Regions from separate parts of the Janthinobacterium leeuwenhoeki genome, predicted to be linked through region 2. Evidence: predicted binding sites of a transcription regulator. Region 2 holds the regulator's gene; each other region holds the start of a gene.
What was found. The regulator sigma-54, encoded in region 2, starts transcription at its own class of promoters, with help from an activator protein. The targets are predictions, from matches to a motif close to TGGCANGNAANCTGCTTT.
Positions count from the first base shown of each region.

Region 1 (6,554 bases), on a different contig from region 2:
CGTCGTCTGGATGCGCAACGTCATCCGCATCCGTATCTAAAACAGGAGGTGGCATGAGCGGTGCACAACTGCTGTTTCTCGTGATCGTCTTCGCCGTGGTGGTGGCGCTGGCCCTGCTGGCGTGGCTGATCTTCTTTCCCGGCGCCTTGCGCCAGCGCCTGTTCGGTTCCATGACGCCGGCCGCCAGCGAGGCGGTGGCCGACACGGGCTGGGTGGAGCGCGTGGCGCGCGTGGCGCAGCCGTTCAGCAAGCTGTCGCTGCCGGAAGAGGGCTGGGAGCGCTCGCCGCTGCGCACGCGTTTCATGAACGCGGGCTGGCGGCAAGCCAGCGCGCCGGCCCTGTACTTCGCCGCGAAAAGCGTGCTGGCCCTGCTGTTTCCCACTGTGCTGGGCCTGTATGCGGCCAGCGCCATGGCGGCGCAATTGCGCAGCGTGCTGCTGTTGCTGCTGTGCGTCAGCGCCACCATCGGCTATTACCTGCCGAATCTGGTGCTGGCCAGCACGGCCAAGCGGCGCCAGCGCGACATCTTTGAAAACATTCCCGACGCGCTCGACTTGCTGACCGTCTGCGTGGAAGCGGGCCTGAGCCTGGAGCGCGCGCTGGTCAAAGTGTCGGGCGAAATCCACATCAAGAGCGTGGTGCTGGCGCAGGAATTGCAACTGGTGCTGATGGAAATGCGCGCCGGCTTTTCCAAGGAAAAGGCGCTGCGCAACCTGGCCCTGCGCAGCGGCGTGGAAGATGTCGACACCCTGGTCGCCATGCTGATTCAATCGGAACGCTTCGGCACCAGCATGGGCGATTCGCTGCGCGTGCATTCGGAAAACCTGCGCGGCAAGCGCAGCCTGCTGGCCGAAGAGGCGGCAGCGAAGATTGCCCTGAAACTGCTGTTCCCGCTGATCTTTTGCGTCTTTCCCACCCTCATGCTGGTGCTCATGGGGCCGGCCGTGATCGAAGTCTATCGCGTGCTCGTGCCGGCCATGGCCAGCCGCTGAAAGGAGTCACCATGCGCTTGACCATATCCCGCCAGGCAGCCGCCTGTGCCTGCCTGGGCCTGGCCGCCTGTGCCACGCAACTGGCCTACGTGCCAGGGCCGGCGTGGCCTGATGCCGATGCCGCCTATCTGACGGGGCGCCAGCACTTCGAGCGGGGCAACCTGCCCGCCGCGCAAGCGGCCTATGAGCAAGCACTGCGCCATGCGCCGCGCCACGTGAACGCGCGCAACGGCCTGGCCGTGCTGCATGCGCAGCGGGGCGAACACGACGCGGCGATTGCCCATTGGCTGGCCTTGACGCAGGAGGCGGGCACGCCGCTGCCGCAGCAAGCCTATCTGTTCAGCAATCTCGGTCATGCCTATCATTTAAGCGGACGCGATGCGCAAGCGTTGACTGCGCTGGAACAGGCGTGCTTGCTCGACCCGCTCAATGCGCTGGCCTGGCAGCACCTGGCGCAAGTGCTCGAACGGCTGGGGCAACACGAACGCGCGGCCGTCATGCGGCGCCAGGCGGCCAGCTTGCAGGAACACGATTTGCGGCGCGACCTGGCCGTCTTGCGCAAGGAGGCGCCACCGCAGGGCGTGCCTGCGCCCGCGCCGACGCCGACGCCGGCGCAGGATGCGCGTGCCATGGCGCGCGTGGAGATCACGCAGAGCGAGGGCATGGCCCGCTTGCAGCGCGTGCCGGCGGCGCACAGCGCGCCCGTCAGCGTGCTTGAGCGGCCCGTGGCGGCGGCTGGCGTACCGCCTCCGCGCCTGGAAATTGTGAACGGCAACGGCGTGCCCGGCCTGGCCGCCGCGCTGGCGCGCAGCCTGGCCGGTGCTCCCGTGCAGGTGGTGCGCCTGAGCAATGAAACCAGCTTTCAGGTGGCGCGCACGCGCGTCGAGTATCGGCCCGCGCAGGAGCTGGCGGCGCGCCAGCTGGTCCGCCAGCTGGGGACGCAGGTACAAACGCAGGTGCAGACCCAGGCCGCCGATTGCCCTGCCAGCGAGCTGCGCCTGATCCTCGGCCATGACCTGAGCGACCCGGCCATGTTGCACCGCTATTATTCGCAGCAATTGCAGCTGGCGCGCCAGGCGCTGGCGCGGCTCGGCTGACACGCCTCCGACAGTGTCTATTGCGGCTGGCGGCGGCGCGTGTAGGCGAGGGCGGCCAGTCCCAGGCCCAGCAGGAACAGGGTGCCTGGTTCCGGCACGGCCAGGGGATCGATGACGACGATGTCGGTGCGCGTGGACTTGGAAAAGTTCAAGGTGTAGCTGCCGGCCGGCAGGGCGAAATTCGAGGTCAGGGAAAACAGCGCAAAGCCATTCGTGAAGGCGCGCCCGGTGGCCGGGTCGTTGGTGCCGGCTGTCAAGTTCAGGCTGAACGGGTCGAGGCTGCCGACCGTATGGTTGCCGTTGATGTCGCTGCCATTGTTGGCATCGCCATCGGGGGCGAACTGGAAGATCACGCCATCGGCGTTCGCGTTCGACAGGCAGCCGACGGGGCTGGCGCTGTTGCAGGAGATATTGAAGATATCCATGATCGACACGTTCGACTTGTCGCCCAAGGTCGTCACGCTGGTGCGCAGATCGCGTCGTCCCATGAAGCTGAAGGTGATGAAGCCGGCGCTTGAGAGGGTCAGGTTGACGGAGCCGGTGAGGGTGTCGCCGGCCGTGGCCGTGGCGGCGCCGACCGTGTTGCGCTGTGCTTCCGCCACGGCGCGCACGGTGGCGCCGCCATTGAGCATATTGCCGAAGGCATGCGCATCGCCGCGCGCGAACTCCAGGGTGGAACTGGGGCTGGGGGCGTAGCTATTTTGCGGCAAGCCGCTGCAGCCGCCGCCCGAGCACACTTGCAGCACGTCCGCGTTGGCGGCCGGGCCCGTATTGACGGCACGCGGATTGACGGCCACGCCGCCTTCGAAAAACGCGCTATCGCTGGCATTGCGGTTGGCGCCGGCCAGCGACAAGTTACCGGCGCTGGTGGTGATACGGAAATTGCTCAAGTCGTTGACGGCCAGGCCGTACGCGCCGGCCTGCGCCTGGCCGCAGACCAGCAGGCTTGCCGCCGCCAGTACGCCCAGCCAGCCCAGGGTCTTGCTTCGTGTGTGATCGACGTTCATCGCAGCCTCGTATCGTGGTCAGTCTCGGAAAATCCGGGGGATAAAGAATCCAGAATGACTTGTCTGGATTCATCTCGCAGACAGTGATAAGCAGCTTGCGTGCCACACAAAAAAATCACATGAAATCAAGTGCTTGCGTAAAGCGAACTGAACTGACGGAGGCACAGTGTAAGAAAGGCCGACGCCGCTTGGCGGGCGGCGCTGGCCCGCCTGGCGAAATACCCATCGTGGACGTAAAGCCGCTGCGGCGCTGGCGCCAGATCAAAGGTGCGGCACATCGCATCGCGTCCGATAATTGCCCGGTAAAATAGGCCATGGCAAACAAAACCCCCACCTTCCCCGGCGCGCGCACGGGCCGCGGCCAGGTCCTGGCCGTGCTGCTGTCGAACCGCGACCAGTCCGGCGCAGAACCGCTGCAAGGCCGCGTCTCGCTGGCCGCCATCGTCAAGGCGCTGAAACGCAAATACCACTGGCCCATCGAGACGCACAGCTTTCCCGCCAACACGCAGGATGGCCGCGCCAGCTGGGCGACCGTCTACAGCTTGCCGGAAAAGGTGATTCAAGCCGCGCTGGACAGCGGCGGCCGGGAGTGGCTGGAGAGCCGGGGAGCGCCTGGGCGGCGGTGAGCGCGCCGCCCGTCTTACTCGAACCCTTTACTCGAACCCTTTACTCGAGCCGGAAGCCGACCTTGAGCGTGACCTGGAAGTGCGCCACCTTGCCGTCGACAATATGGCCGCGTGACTCGGTCACTTCATACCAGTCCATATGCTTGACCGTCAGCGCCGCCTTGGTAACGGCATCGCGTATCGCCTGATCGCTGCTCTCGGTCGATGTGCCAACCAGTTCGATCAGCTTGTAAGTGTGTGCGGACATGATATTTCCCCAGGTAGGCAAGCCAGACATCGGGAGCCTGCTTTGCGCAAGCACGTGCTCATCTTGCGCTTAAATGTGCTGGACGTCATTGCGCGGTGCAGCAATGCGTCGCGCAAGCCGAGAGTCCTTCCCTTCAGGCTGGCGGCATCTATTGGAGGGTGGCTGCTAAAGCAAGCAGGCCGCCCAGAATTCTGTCCGCCACCTTTTCCGAAAAACCCACAGGCAGTTCGCTGCGGACCTTGTCCACGATGGCGGGTGTGCGGGCAATGAAATCGAGCAGGAGCGGTTCGGCGTGCGCGCCATAGCCGACCGCCTTTGCAGTGCTGTTGAAGTGTCGCCGCTGGATGCCATGCGCGAGGTAGTGCCGGTTGCTACCGAGTAGTGCCATCGCCATCTTGAGCTTGCGTTCGGCCCACTGCTTGGGTCCTGAGCCGATCACAGGATAGCCGGACATCACATCATAGATGGGCGTCAGCTTGAACCGGCCGGCGCCCGCGAGTCGCTCGATACTGAAGTTCTTGGCGTGGCTATCGGGGGCGCGCAGCATCCAGCACAGAAGTTGGGAGGCCATCAGCGTGTGCATGTCGGCAGCGCTCTGCTGCGATTGCTGCAGCAGGGTAAACATCTGTTTTAACCCCGGCCCACCGTCATTTTCGTATTTCAGCAGCGGTGATGTTCCCGTTGCCTGGCAAAAATCCTCCTGAACCAGCGGGAACAGCTGCTTGCCATCGTTTGATCGCACGCGGTCGAAACGCTCGACGACGAGCACCCGCTGCGCGCCGAAGGTCGCAATCTCGGCATTTGCCGTGGGCAGCCCGTACTCCTTGAACAGCCGCAGGCATATGGGCATCCGCCGAAAATGGACCTCTGCGACCGGTTCGGGTGAACGGCCGGTTGGCCTGGCCGGTAGAGGGTATCCGGCGCGTTCTTGGTGCTTGAGAGAAGGGCGTCGCACCTGTGCATGCGATGTATTCGACAAGAGCCGTTTTTGGCTCTTTGATCGCCCATGCATGGTGCGACAGGCCGCTGGCCCGTCCGGCCTGATTGATCAAGTCGGTTTGTCGTCGTATCTGCAAAGAGCTCACTCCTGACAACTACCGGCAACTGTCGAATTTGATCGCAGCAGAATTGTATTTTATGCGAAATGATATTGATTATCATTTGTATTTGAATTATTGTAGAGCTTGTCACATGAAAAATCAGACAGAAATAGCGCCAGTCTTATAGACAGCCATTCTTCTTGTGACAATCAAAGCTACAACAGAGCTACTCCAGGAAGGTCCTCGACCCCCACCCAGACGGCAACAACCTGCGACGATCCACAGGCAACGGTTTGCTTTCCCCGCCAAAACCATCCCCCAGGATTTTCAGGTCACGCGCACTCGTATAACGCAGTACTTGCCTGACCTCAAGCCATCGGTCTGCAACCTGCCCAGCACGTTCGACTCGTTCAATTCAGTCACCTCGCACAAGGAGGTAATGAATTTTTTATGCCAATAAAAATTGGGGCTTTACCTCATTGAACTTTTGCCTCAATCATCCTGGAGAAAAAGTCTCATGCAGCTGAAAACTTATGATTTCATCGCCATTGGTCTAGGCCCATTCAATCTCAGTCTGGCTTGCCTCACCGAGCCCTTAACCGACGTCAACGCACTATTTCTGGATCAGGTGGCGCAATTTGAATGGCACGCGGGCATGATGCTGCCTAACGCCACCTTGCAAACACCATTCATGGCGGACCTGGTCACGCTGGCCGACCCCACCAGCCCTTTCAGTTTTCTCAATTACGCTAAAACGCAGGGTCGGCTCTACTCTTTCTATATCAAGGAAAGCTTTTTCCTGATGCGTAATGAGTACAACGCTTACTGTCAGTGGGCACTTGCACAGCTGTCTAATGTCCGCTTAGGAAACCGCGTAGAACGTGTGGAGTACGATGCAGCAGAAGCGCTATACCTGGTGCATAGCCGCGACCTTCGTAGTGGCCAGATTTGCACCTACCGTGCGCGCAAGCTGGTGCTTGGCACCGGCACCAGCCCGTTTATTCCAGAATGCTGCCGCCACTTAGGTGTGCGTGCACGACATGCTGCCAGTTATCTGCGTGACAAAGCTAGCCTGCAACGCAGGCGCTCCATCACCATTATTGGCAGTGGTCAAAGTGCAGCAGAAATTTACTATGACCTGCTGCAAGATATTGACCGATGCGGTTATCAGCTCGATTGGCTGACGCGCTCGCCACGTTTCTATCCGCTGGAATACAGCAAGCTGACGCTGGAAATGACCTCGCCTGATTACATCGATTACTTCCACGCTCTTCCCGCCACTAAACGTGACAAACTGATCCGGCAACAGCACGGCCTGTATAAAGGCATCAATCTCAGATTGATCAACGACATTTTTGATCTGCTCTACAACAAACGACTGAACGGCGATATACCCACACGTTTGCTCACCAACGCCGACCTGCGTTTTTGCCATTACGACGAAGTAAGGGATCGTTACGACATGGTGCTGCGTCAGACTGAATCCGGTCAGGACTACCAACAGCAAAGCGAAGCACTCGTACTGGCGACCGGTTATCACTACCA
Region 1 is NZ_JBNYXT010000017.1:18,954-25,507, forward strand. Features, by position in the region: gene ACQ4WS_RS14815 (type II secretion system F family protein) at 1-40, shown strand, start outside; gene ACQ4WS_RS14820 (type II secretion system F family protein) at 54-992, shown strand; gene ACQ4WS_RS14825 (tetratricopeptide repeat protein) at 1,004-2,089, shown strand; gene ACQ4WS_RS14830 (EDSAP-1 family PEP-CTERM protein) at 2,107-3,096, opposite strand; gene ACQ4WS_RS14835 (hypothetical protein) at 3,411-3,722, shown strand; gene ACQ4WS_RS14840 (dodecin) at 3,763-3,969, opposite strand; partial or broken gene ACQ4WS_RS14845 (HipA domain-containing protein) at 4,118-4,813, opposite strand; gene ACQ4WS_RS14850 (lysine N(6)-hydroxylase/L-ornithine N(5)-oxygenase family protein) at 5,527-6,554, shown strand, end outside.
Region 1: the regulator sigma-54 is predicted to act here: its motif matches at 3,184-3,201, upstream of ACQ4WS_RS14830 (EDSAP-1 family PEP-CTERM protein).

Region 2 (6,554 bases):
CATCAATGGCATCGGCATGAAAGCCAATAACGCCACCGGCGTGGTGGAAGTGCAGAATGCGCTGCGCATGGTCCTCCCGCCGAAACCGCGCCCGGCCGCGGCGGCAAAATGACAGAATGAAACAAGGAAACCATACTATGAAGAATATCTTGCTGATGACCGTATTTTCCCTGGCCATCATGGGCGTGGCGCATGCCGAGAAGGCCGATTCCGAGAAGGAAGCCGTCATCACGGCACGTAGCGGCCATGTCGATGACGTCAAGCAGGTGCGTACCCTGACGGGCGACGTGGTGCTGGTCAAGGGTACCCTGACCATGAAGGCGGGCCGGGCCCTGATCACGGAAGACCCGCAAGGCTACCAGTTCATTACCTTCTGGGCCGATCCCGGCAAGCTGGCCACCTTCCGCCAGAAGCGCGATGGCGCGGGCGACCTGTGGGTCGAAGGCGAAGCGGAGCGCGTGGAATACGATAACAAGACGGAAGTGGTGAAACTGTTTTCCAAAGCCAAGCTGACGCGCCTGGAAGGCACGAAAGTGACCGACGTGGCCAACGGCCAATTCATTTCGTATGACAGCCGCAAGGAAGTGTTTGCGATGGAAAACTCCGACAGCGGCGCCAGCACCCCGGATGGCGGCAGCGTGCGCATGGTGATCCAGCCGAAGACCAAGGCACCGGCGGCGGAGAAAGCGCCGGCCACGCCTGCGCCAGGAAAGAAATAATGGACAATACTCGTTGCGGCAGCACCCTGATCGTTCGCGGGCTGCAAAAAACCTATGGCAAGCGGCAAGTCGTGCATGATGTCTCGCTGCAAGTCGAATGCGGTGAAGTGGTGGGTTTGCTGGGGCCGAACGGCGCCGGCAAGACCACCTCGTTCTACATGATCGTCGGCCTGGTGCCGTCGGACGGCGGCAGCATCGATATCAGCGGCGTGGACATCTCCAGCCTGCCGATCCACCGCCGCGCGCAGATGGGCCTGTCCTACCTGCCGCAGGAAGCGTCCGTGTTCCGCAAGCTGACGGTGGAAGACAATATCCGCGCCGTGCTGGAAATCCAGACCGTCGAAGGCCGTCCCTTGAAGAAGGCCGAGATTGAAGAGCGCCTGGATAAACTGCTGGCCGACTTGCAGATTGAAAAGCTGCGCGAGAACCAGGCCCTGTCCCTGTCGGGCGGCGAGCGCCGCCGCGTGGAAATCGCCCGCGCGCTGGCTACCGACCCCCGTTTCGTGCTGCTCGACGAGCCGTTCGCCGGCGTCGATCCGATTGCCGTGATCGAGATCCAGCGCATCGTGCGTTTCTTGAAGGAGCGCAATATCGGCGTGCTGATCACCGATCATAATGTGCGCGAGACGCTGGGTATTTGCGACCGTGCCTACATCATCAACCAGGGCTCGGTGCTGGCGTCAGGACGCCCCGACGACATCATCGCGAACGAGTCGGTACGCCGGGTCTATCTGGGCGAACACTTCCGCATGTGAGCCAATGAAACAATCATTGCAGCTGCGCACTTCGCAGCACCTGGCACTGACGCCGCAGTTGCAGCAATCGATACGCCTGTTGCAATTGTCTACCCTGGAATTGCACCAGGAACTGGAGCAATTGCTGACGGACAATCCCTTGCTCGAGCGCCTGGACGATCCGCTCGACCGTTCGCTGCGCCTGCTGTCCGACGGGGCTTTGAGTTCCACGGCCGCGCCGGCAGAAGCACCGCCCCAGCCGCCTGGCCAGGAAGCGCCGGCGGCGCCGGCGGAAGCGGAAACCTTTGACGGCGAGGCCAGCGAGGGCCCGGCCGCTGCGGACGGCGGCGACAGCGACTGGAGCGAGGCGAGCCGGGGCAAGGCGCCCGATGACGAAGATTCGCGCCCGCAACTCGAAGCCCATCACTGCACCCTGCGCGAACACCTGATGGAGCAGATGCGCGTGACGGTGCTCGAATTGCGCGACCGCGCGCTGGTCGAGCTGATCATCGACGCGCTCGACGACAATGGCTACCTGGAAGAGTCGCTCGACGAGATCCTGGCGCGCCTGCCGGAAGAGCTGGAAATCGACGCCGACGAGATGCGCACGGCCTTGTCGCTGCTGCAAAGTTTTGATCCGCCGGGCGTGGGCGCGCGCAATGCCTCCGAATGCCTGGCCCTGCAAATCAAGCGTTTGCCGCATATCGCCATGGTGACGCGCCGCATGGCCCTCGTCATCGTGGAAAAGCACCTGGCCTGGTTTGCCCAGCGCGATTTCAACAAGCTGAAAAAAGCCCTCGATTGCGACGATGAAGACTTGCGCGAAGCGCAGACCGTGATTCGTCAGTGCAATCCGCATCCGGGCGCCGTGTTTGCCTCGGACGTGTCCGATTACGTGGTGCCCGACGTCGTCGTCAAGCGCGCGCGCAATGGCTGGCAAGTCACCCTGAACAACGACGTCATGCCGCGCCTGCGCGTCAACGCCATGTACGCCAACTTGTTGAAGCAGGGCAAGGGCGAGGGCGCCATGGGCGCACAGTTGCAGGAAGCCAAGTGGCTGATCAAGAATATGCGCCAGCGCTTCGACACGATCCTGCGCGTGGCGCAGGCGATAGTAGAAAGACAAAAGAACTTTTTCTCGCATGGCGCCGTTGCCATGCGCCCCCTTGTGCTCCGTGAAATAGCTGATACACTGGGTTTACACGAGAGCACTATCTCGCGGGTAACAACTCAAAAGTACATGCTGACCCCGCACGGCATGTTCGAGTTGAAATATTTCTTTGGTAGCCACGTCGCCACCGAAGCGGGGGGCGAAGCGTCATCGACGGCGATACGGGCATTGATCGTGCAACTGACAGGAGCAGAAGACCCTAAAAATCCTTTATCCGACAGTAAGATTGCGGACATGCTGGGGGAACAAGGCATGGTGATTGCGCGACGTACTGTTGCCAAATACCGGGAAGCGTTGAAAATTCCGCCAGTGAGCCTGCGTAAGTGTTTGTAAGTTTTTTTCGGTTCCTCTGCGGGCCGGATAGGATGGACCGCACGAACCCGATCATCTTTAGGAGTGTGTATGAATCTCACCATCAGCGGACATCATCTCGAAGTGACACCAGCCATCCGTGAATACGTACAAACGAAGCTGGAGCGCGTGAAACGTCATTTCGATCAAGTCATCGATATTGCCGTGATTCTGACCGTGGATAACCTCAAAGAGAAAGAAAAACGTCAAAAGGCCGAAGTCAACCTGCGCCTGAGTGGCAAAACTGTCTATGTGGAAAGCCTGGCGCAAGACCTGTATGCCGCAATCGATAGCCTGATCGACAAGCTCGATAGGCAAGTGATGAAATACAAAACCAAAGTGCAAGGGCACGGTAAAGAGGCGATCAAGCATCTGCCAGACAATTCGGAAGAAGAATTCGCCGCCGCCTAAGCGGCCTGCGACTTTCAACCGGTTGTGATCAACTAAGGGCGCACAGTGCGCCCTTTTTTGCGCCAGTAGCTGTTGAGCGCTATGTCTCCCTCACAGGCGCTAGAATGTGCCCGTTCTCACTTCTTTCCATTTTGCCATGAGCGACTTCGTCCACACCTCCATCCGCAACCACACGGGCCACATCGTGCTCGACCGCCCGAAAGCCTTGAATTCCCTGTCGCTGGAGATGGTGCGCACCCTGAGCGCGGCCCTGCTGGCCTGGCGCGACGATCCGCAGGTGGACGCTGTCATCATTCGCTCCAGCAGCGAAAAAGCCCTGTGCGCCGGCGGCGACATCCGTTTCTTTTACGATGCGGGCCTGGCTACGCCGCAAGGCGGCAGCGCCCAGCTGGAAGATTTCTTTACGGAAGAATATGCTTTAAATCATGTGATTCATTTCTATCCGAAACCGTATATTGCCGTGATGGATGGCGTGGTGATGGGCGGCGGCATGGGCGTGGCGCAAGCCGGGGCAGGCAACCGCCTGCGCATCGTCACGGGCCGCACGCGCATGGCCATGCCGGAAGTCAATATCGGTTTGTTTCCCGACGTGGGCGGCAGTTATTTTCTTTCCCGCCTGGCCGGTCAGCTGGGCCTGTACCTGGGCTTGACGGGCTTGACGATCAACGCGGCCGATGCCCTGTACACGGGCCTGGCCGATGTCTACCTGCCTGAGGCGCAGATGGGGGCGCTGCTGTCCCTGTTCGAGTCGACGCCGGGCGAGGCCTTGCCGGTGGCCATCAAGGCGCTGGCGGCGCCGTTCCAGGCCGAGGCGGGGGTATCTTCCCTGGCGATGGCGCGCGCAGCGCTGGACCGCCATTTCGGCGCCCCATCCGTGGCAGCCATCATGGCCTCGCTGGCGCAGGATGACAGTGCGTTCGCCGCCAAGGCGCTGGCGGCCATGCGCCTGCGTTCGCCGCTGATGATGTCGGTGACTCTGGAATTGCTGCAGCGCGGCGCCCGCCTGGGCGTGGCCGATTGCCTGCGCATGGAGCGCAGCGTGGTGCGCCACAATTTCGAACATGGCGAAGTGCTCGAGGGCGTGCGCGCGCTGGTGGTCGACAAGGACAATGCGCCGCGCTGGAACCCATCCAGCCTGGACGAGGTCGACGCGGCCATGGTGACGCGCTTCTTTTCCCCCGTCTGGCCGGACGCCGCGCATCCGCTGCGGCATCTGGATTAACTAGGAGCGCTCGCGATGGCGTAGCACGACCCTTTCGTTGGGGCCGAAGTATTGCGCCAGCCGCTCCGCCATGTACACGGAGCGGTGCTGGCCGCCCGTGCAACCCAGGGCCACCGTCAGGTAGCTGCGGTTGTCGGACTTGAATGACGGCAACCATTTCTCGATGAAGGCGCGGATGTCGGCCAGCAGTTCCAGCGCGCTCGGTTGCGCGTCGAGGAAGGCGATCACGGGCGCGTCGCGGCCGTCGAGGGGGCGCAATGCCAGATCGTAATAGGGATTGGGCAAGGCCCGCACGTCGAAGACGAAATCGGCGTCCAGCGGTACGCCCAGCTTGAAGGCGAACGATTCGAAGAACAAGGTCAGCGGGGCGCGTTCGGAGGCGACGATATCCTTGATCCAGGCGCGCAATTTGTTGGCGCTCAGTTCCGACGTGTCGATCACATGGCCCAGCTGTTCGATGGCCGACAGGCGTTCGCGCTCTTCCGAGATGCACTCGATCAGGGTGCGGCGGCTGGCCGGATTCTGGTTCGGACGCAATTCGTGTGACAGGGGGTGGCTGCGCCGCGTTTCCGAGAAGCGCGCCACCAGCGAATGCGTGGTGGCCGTCAAAAACATGACCTTGACGTCGTGCCCCTGGTCGCGCAGCAGGGCCACATTGTGCGGCAGGCTGGTCAGTGACTCGGCGCTGCGCGCATCGACGGCGACGGCCAGTTGCGGTGTACCTTCGTCGAGCAGGGTTTGCACCAGGCTGGGCAGCAAGGCCGGTGGCAGGTTGTCGACACAATAATAGCCGGTATCTTCCAGCACATTGAGCGCGACGGATTTACCGGAGCCGGATATTCCGGTGATAAGGACGATATGCATACGCCGATCATACAATAAAGATCGGCGCTGCGCTCCCGAGGCAACTATCTTTACAAATTATTGCAATTTAGACTGTGGTATTTCTTTGCTGCACACGTCAACAATGTTGTCGGATTACACGGGGCTTTGCCCCGCTAATCCGACCTACGCTTTTAATCGCCACTCATTGCCAATCTCTGCCGCTCCATGAACTCCTGCAAGGTGTCGATGCCGCGCAGCTGCAAAATCGTGTTGCGCACGGCCGCTTCCAGCAGTACGGCGATGTTGCGGCCGGCGGCGACGGGGATGACGACCTTGCGCACGGGCAAGCCCAGCACGTCTTCCGTGGGGAACAGGAAAGGCAGGCGCTCGACTTCTTCTTCCAGCGCGTTGCGGCGCACCAGGTGCACGATCAGTTTCAAGCGCATCTTGCGGCGCACGGCCGTTTCGCCAAAGATGGCCTTGATGTCGAGCAAGCCCAGGCCCCGCACTTCCAGCAGGTTTTGCAGCAGGGGCGGGCAGCGGCCTTCGATCATGTTCGGCGCGATGCGCGAGAATTCGACGGCGTCGTCGGCCACCAGACCGTGGCTGCGCGAGATCAGTTCCAGGCCCAGTTCGCTCTTGCCCAGGCCCGAATCGCCCGTGATCAGCACGCCCACGCCCAGCACGTCCATGAATACGCCATGCATGATGATGCGCTGCGCCAGCTTTTTCGACAGGTAGACGCGCAGGAAGTCGATCACTTGCGCGGCCGGCAGCGGGGTCGAGAACAGGGGGATGTTTTGCTCATCGCAGATGGCGAGGATGTCGGGCGGCGTTTCCAGCCCCTGCGCGATGATCAGCGCGGGCGGGCCGCCGGCGATCAGTTCGCCGATCACGTGGGTGCGGGTATTGACCTTCAGGCGCTGGTAGTAATTGATTTCCTGGTGACCAAAGACCTGGATGCGGCCCGGATGGATCAGGTTCAAGTGGCCCACCTGGTCGGCGGCCGACGAAACGTCGCCCGAGATCAGGCGCTCGCCGCCGGGGAAGCCGGCGAACCAGCCCAGTTGCAGACTTTCACGATTATCGTCGTACAGGCGTTGTATCGTCAGTGGCGTTTG
Region 2 is NZ_JBNYXT010000030.1:24,614-31,167, forward strand. Features, by position in the region: gene lptC (LPS export ABC transporter periplasmic protein LptC) at 1-112, shown strand, start outside; gene lptA (lipopolysaccharide transport periplasmic protein LptA) at 138-719, shown strand; gene lptB (LPS export ABC transporter ATP-binding protein) at 719-1,474, shown strand; gene ACQ4WS_RS19860 (RNA polymerase factor sigma-54) at 1,479-2,957, shown strand; gene hpf (ribosome hibernation-promoting factor, HPF/YfiA family) at 3,027-3,386, shown strand; gene ACQ4WS_RS19870 (enoyl-CoA hydratase/isomerase family protein) at 3,523-4,608, shown strand; gene rapZ (RNase adapter RapZ) at 4,609-5,472, opposite strand; gene hprK (HPr(Ser) kinase/phosphatase) at 5,625-6,554, opposite strand, start outside.

Region 3 (6,554 bases), on a different contig from region 2:
TGTTGATGGCGATCAAGGCCATGCGCGACAACCTGGCGCATCTGGTGAGCCAGGTGCGCAACGATGCCGATGCCATTTCCACGGCGTCGGGAGAAATCGCTTCTGGCAACCATGACCTGTCGGCGCGTACGGAACAGCAGGCGGGATCATTGGAAGAGACGGCCTCGACCATGGAAGAGATGACCTCGACCGTGCGCCAGAATGCAGACAATGCGCGCCAAGCCAACCAGCTGGCCATTTCTGCCTCGCAAGTGGCGACCCAGGCGGGCGGCGTGGTGAGCCAGGTGGTCGACACCATGGGCGCCATCAATGCCTCGTCGAAAAAGATTGGCGACATCATCGCCGTCATCGACGGCATCGCCTTCCAGACGAATATCCTGGCCCTGAATGCGGCCGTGGAAGCGGCGCGCGCGGGCGAGCAGGGCCGTGGCTTCGCCGTCGTCGCCAGCGAGGTGCGCAATCTGGCGCAGCGTTCGGCTGCGGCCGCCAAGGAAATCAAGCAATTGATCGACAGTTCCGCCGAGCAAGTGGGCGCCGGTGAAAAACTCGTGGCGCTGGCGGGCGAAACGATGGAAAAAGTCGTTTCCAGTGTGCAGCATGTGACCGATATCGTGGCCGAGATTTCCTCGGCCAGCGCGGAGCAAAGTGCCGGTATCGAGCAAATCAACCAGGCCATCGTCGAAATGGACAACATGACGCAGCAAAACTCGGCCCTCGTCGAGCAGGCGTCGGCGGCGGCGCAAGCCATGAACGAGCAGGCAGCGGGACTGGCGCAGATCGTCAGCGTGTTCAAGGTGGGCGCAGTGGCAGCTGCAGCGGCGCCGCGGCGCCTGGCGCGCTAAGCGCTTTCGTCTGTCATTGGGGAACTTATCCCTGGCTCACCTGTCCAAACCTTTGCGTCCGCAAGAGACGTACAGAAGAGGTGAGCATGACAGACGGTTTTTCCTATCACGCGGCATTTGCCCGCAACCTGGGCTGGGTCACGCAGGCGGAGCAGGACAGCTTGCGCGGCAAGCGCGTGGCCATCGCCGGCATGGGTGGCGTGGGCGGCGTGCACTTGCTGACCCTGGCGCGGCTGGGCATCGGCGCTTTCCACATCGCCGATTTCGACACCTTCGATATCGCCAACTTCAACCGCCAGGCCGGCGCCATGGTATCGACCCTGGGCCAGCCCAAGGTGGCCGTGCTGGCGCAGATGGCGACGGACATCAATCCGGAACTTGAGATTAAACAATTTCCAGACGGCATACACGACAGCAATCTGGCCGAGTTCTTCGCCGGTGTCGACCTGTACGTGGACGGCCTGGATTTTTTCGCCTTCCCCGCGCGCCAGGCCACCTTCGCCACTTGTGCCCGTCTGGGCATCCCCGCCATCACGGCCGCGCCGCTGGGCATGGGCACGGCCGTGCTCAGCTTCCTGCCGGGCGGCATGACGTTCGAAGCGTATTTTGGCTGGGGCGACTTGCCTGAAGAAGAGAAGGCCCTGCGCTTTCTCGTCGGACTGGCGCCGGCCGGCTTGCACGGCCCCTATCTGGTCGACCCGTCGGCCATCAACCTGAAGCAGCGGCGCGGGCCGTCGACCATCATGGGCTGCCAGCTGTGCGCCGGCGCGGCTGCCACCGAGGCACTGAAGATCTTGCTGAAACGTGGCAAGGTGATGGCGGCACCGCACGGCATGCATTTCGACGCCTACCGCAACAAGCTCGTGCATACCTGGCGTCCGGGCGGCAACCGTCATCCCCTGCAGCGGCTGGCGATGGCCATCATCAAGCGCCGGCGCGCGGCGCAGGGGGCATAAATGGCGCAAGCACCGCTGATCGCGCAGATCGATTCTGTGCTGGAAAACATTCTCGACCAGGCGCGCTGGGCACCCAGTGGCGACAACACGCAGCCGTGGCGCTTTGAAGTCGTGGACCGGCGCCATGTCGTCGTGCATGGCTTCGATACGCGCAGCCATTGCGTGTATGACCTCGACGGCCATCCCAGCCAGCTGTCGCTGGGTGCCTTGCTCGAAAGCATGGCACTGGCGGCCAGCAGCCATGGCTTGCGCATGGAAGCGCGCCGGCACGGCGGCCTGCCCGATACCTTGCCCACCTTCGCTGTGCACTTTGTCGACAGCCCCGGCATGTTGGCCGATCCGCTGGCGGCCTTCCTGCCGCAGCGCAGCGTGCAGCGGCGCCGGCTCAGCACGCGCCGCCTGCGCGCCAGCGAAAAGGCGGCGCTGGCGGCCAGCTTGCCGCCGGATTACGGTGTGCAATGGTTCGAAGGCGCACGCGCGCGCCTGGCCTGTGCACGCCTGATGTTCGACAATGCGAAGCTGCGCCTGACCATGCCCGAAGCGCACAAGGTGCACCGCGACGTCATCGAATGGGGGGCGCGCTACAGCAGCGACCGCATCCCGGAACAGGCGCTCGGCGTCGACCCGATGACGGCGCGCCTGATGCGCTGGGTCATGCACAGCTGGCGCCGCGTGGATTTTTTCAATACCTGGCTGGCGGGCATCCTCGCGCCGCGCCTGCAGATGGACTTGCTGCCGGGCCTGTATTGCGCCGCGCATTTCGTGCTGCTGGCCGATGCGCCCCCGCGCCACATCGACGATTACGTGGCGGCCGGCCGCGCCATGCAGCGTTTCTGGCTGACGGCCACGCAGCTGGGCCTGCAATTGCAGCCGGAACTGACGCCGCTGATCTTTGCCCGCTATGTGCGCGAACGGCGTACTTTTTCACGCACCGATGGCATGCAGGAAATGGCGCAGGAACTGGCCGTGCAGTGCCAGGCCGTGCTGGGGGAGGCGGCGTTTGAGCGGGCCGTGTTCCTTGGGCGCATCGGTGCGGGGCCGGCAGCCAGTGCGCGCTCGCTGCGCCGTCCGCTGCAAGACTTGCTGGTGGCGCCAACGGCGGGACAGTGAAGCGTGCGTGAGGCCATGCGGGCGCCTCAGCTTCGTCAGCCTCGTCAGCGGCGCCGCCGTGGCGCCAGGCTGGCCAGCGCCGCCAGGCCAGCGGCCAGCAACGGCAAGGTGCCCGGCAGCGCCACTGGCGTAGCGCCCGGCACGTAGGCCAGTTCGGAACTGTTCAGCATGTTCAACACCAGGGTGTAGTTGCCCGCCACCAGCTTGTTCGTGACGGCGCCATACTGCCCGCCGCACGTGGTGCCGGCGCCCGTACCCGTGGGCGCGCCGCAGCCGCTGGGGTCGTAGGTGATCATGCTGCCGCTGGTGAGCGGCGTTTGCGCGTAGCCGGTATTGAGATTGGCGGCATCGGCCAGTTCGGTGCCGCCCAGGATGCCGGAGCCGAGCTTGCCGTCGGGCGCCCAGTTGAAGACGATCTGGCCATTTTCATCGATGATGGTAAACGTCAGCGCCATGTTGGTGGTGGCCGTCGATCCCGTGCCGGCCAGCGCGTCCAGGTACAGTTGCATGAAGGGCAGGGCCTGGAAGTCGAAGGCCAGGCTCGCGCCCGGTTGGCCGACGACGAAATTGACGCGCATCGCGGTGCTGGAACCATTGCGTCCCGAGGCGTCGGCATTGCCGCCGCTTGTGAGGAAGGTTTCCGCCGCATTCACGGTATGCGTGCTGGTCGAACCCGGTGGAAAGGGCGGGATTTGCGAAGTGATGATCTGCGCCTCGCCGCGCGCATACGCGGCATTGCCCATGCCTTGCCGGCTAAAGTCGTTTTCTCCCTTGGTGACGGCGCCGCGGGTCGCTTGCGGCGCGTCGATCTCATTGCTGCCGCCATTGATGACACTGCTGCCGTTGAGCGTGGCGGCGGTGCGCGACAGGTCGATATTGTTGATCAAGGTGGTGGAACCGGTGGGATTGCTGATGACCAGGCCAAAGACGCTGGTGTACGAATAGCCGTAGGCGGCGGCACTTGCGCCGCCGTTGCATGCCAACAGCAGTGGGGCGAGCAGGGTAGCGCGAAGTCGGGTGCGAGAAAAATTGTTCATGGAAATCTTTTGGAACTCCTTTGCTGGCCGCTGCGCTGTAAGGAAAACCGACAGGGCTCGGCATAAAAAAGGCGAGGAGAGCCCCCTCGCCTGTGAATCCCCCCTGTTGCCTGGTTCAAACACTAGCCTTGCGGCGGCGGGCATAGCCCAGGCCAGCCAGACCCAGGCCCAGCAAGGCCAAGGTGCCCGGCTCCGGTGTCGCCGCCTGTTTCACCAGGTCAACGCTCTCCACCGCATTCAAGGTCAAGGTGTAGTTGCCAGTCGCGAGGGCATTGCTGACGGCGCTGAAGTTGCCGCCGCAAGCCGTGCCCACACCGGTACCGCCAGGTGTGCCGCAACCGGTGGGATCATAGGTAAACATGTTGCCGCGCGTCAGGAAGTTGGTCGCCAGGCCGGTGTTCAGGTTGGCCGCATCGGCGTTCTCCGTGCCACCGAAGATGCCCGAGCCGATGACGCCATCGGGCGTCCAGTTGAAGACGGTCGCGCCGGTCGAGTCGGTGATGGAGATGGTCATCACCAGGTTGGCCGTCGCGGTGGACAGCTGGCCGACCGTGCTTTGCAGGAAGACCTGCATGAAGGGCGAGGCCAGGAAATCAAAGCTCAGCGTTGCCGTTGGCGAACCGACGACGAAGTTGACGGAGAAGCCCGTGGTCGAGCCGTTGCGGCCGGACGCATCGGCCGTGCCGGCAGGCCCGTCAAGATGGGCTTCGGCCACGTTCACGGCCTGCGTGGAGGTGGAGCCGGGCGGGAATGACGGAAATTGCGTGCTGACGATCTGCGCATCGCCGCGCGAGTAGTTGCCCGCGGGGCCTTGTTGCGTGAAATCGTTTTGCCCTTTGGTCACGGCGCCAACGGCGGCGCGGGGCGAGTCGAGCAGGCCGGGACCGCCAGTGATGACGCTGACGCCATTCAGGGTGGCCGTGGCGCGCGAGATCGTGGTGCTGTTCAGGGCGGTGATCGAGCCCGTGGTGGCGGCGATCTGCAGGCCAAAGATGTTGTTGTAGGCATAGCCGTAGGCGCCCGCCTGTGCGCTACCGGCGGCGCACAGCATGGCCAGTGCCGCTGCGGCCGGAAGCAGTTTCAGTTTAGAGAGTTTCATTGTATTCACCTCGTGGTTGAGTGAGTCTGGAAGTCTTGCCTGAGTCCTGTCGGCAGGTGCTCATGGCCAGTACCTAGCGACTTCCATGCCAACGCATGAGGTTCTTTTGAAATCAAGGGCTTGGCGCGCTTTTGTTGACGCGATGCAGGTCTTGCCGGCCGCACTGTCAGAAAAACCGACGCTACCCGTCACGGCTGGCCGCCTTGCGGGACGGGACCCAGCAGGGCGTGCATATGCGGCAGCAAGCGTTGCCCTGGCACATAGTCGCGCATGGCCGTGGCCAGTTGACGCGCCGCCAGCGTGGCCCGGCCATCGTCGAGCATGCGCGTGGCGGCGTGGCGCAGGGCGGTTTCCTGCAAGCGGTCGGCGCGCAGCAGCAAGCCGGCGCCGGCGCCAGCGATGCCGTGCATATTGAGGAATTGATCGAGGTTGCCCGCGATGCCGATGACGGGCACGCCTGCCGTCAGCGCCTGCTGGCTGGTGGGGCTGCCGCCGTTGCAGATCACCAGGCTGGCGCGCCGGGCCGCCGCGTCACCCGGTAAAAAGGGCGCGACATAGGCGTTCGGCGGCACGGCGTCGACGCGGATGGTGCCGGCCGTGGCCGCCAGCACGGTGACGGGCAGGGACGCCAGCGCGCGCAGCACGCGCGGCAGCAACTGCCCCTGGCCGGAGCTGCCCAGGGTGACATAGATGATGGGCCGTCCGCTGCTCAGTTCAGGGTGCTGCCACCAGTCCGGCAAGTCGAGCGGCGGCGCCCAGATGATGGCGCCCAGGTAGTCGTGCGTGGACGGCATGGCCTGCGGTGGGAACAGTTGCGGAATGTCCGCGTACAAGGTGCGGTCGGCATCCGTATAGATGCGCCGCAGGTCGTTGCCCAGCGATGGCAGGCCATGGCGGCGGCGTACGCGGTTCAGGGGCACGGCATGCGAGGCGAAGGCCAGCGGGCGGATCAGGCGGAACAGGGGGGCGGCCAGCCAGATGGGCAGCATGCCTGTCAGGGGCAGGCTGGGCACCGTGTAGTGCTGGCGCACGTAAGGGCTCCAGTAGGCATTGCTGAGGGTGATGTAGGGAATACGCTGCAAGCGGGCGCTGACCGACAGCGACAGGCGAAAGTCGCCGATCACGAGATCGGGCTGGACGGCATTGAGCAGGCGCAGGTCGTCTTCCACATACGCGTGCAGGGTGCTTTCCGTATAGACAGGCTTGCCGTGCGCCAGCGCTTGCAGGAATTGCAGCGATGAAATACTGTCGATGCGCCAGCGGCGCAAGGGAGCGTGCTTGAAGCAAAAGTCATAGCCATCGGCGCAGGCAAAATGCACCTCATACTTTTGCTCGTCCAGATCCTGGGCCAGGCTCAGGGGGCGGCCAACATGGGCCAGGGTCACTGCCTCGGCCATAAAGAGGATTTTCTTGCGTGCCATGGCGATCGCTTGCACTCGCAGGAGGAGATACCTGCCAAGTTGGAGTGGCGCCACGCCGTTTGGTTCCCCAGCAGCCTGCCACTGGCGGG
Region 3 is NZ_JBNYXT010000015.1:67,655-74,208, forward strand. Features, by position in the region: gene ACQ4WS_RS13925 (methyl-accepting chemotaxis protein) at 1-842, shown strand, start outside; gene ACQ4WS_RS13930 (ThiF family adenylyltransferase) at 929-1,798, shown strand; gene ACQ4WS_RS13935 (nitroreductase family protein) at 1,799-2,908, shown strand; gene ACQ4WS_RS13940 (EDSAP-1 family PEP-CTERM protein) at 2,953-3,945, opposite strand; gene ACQ4WS_RS13945 (EDSAP-1 family PEP-CTERM protein) at 4,061-5,044, opposite strand; gene ACQ4WS_RS13950 (nucleotide disphospho-sugar-binding domain-containing protein) at 5,233-6,465, opposite strand.
Region 3: the regulator sigma-54 is predicted to act here: its motif matches at 5,118-5,135, upstream of ACQ4WS_RS13945 (EDSAP-1 family PEP-CTERM protein).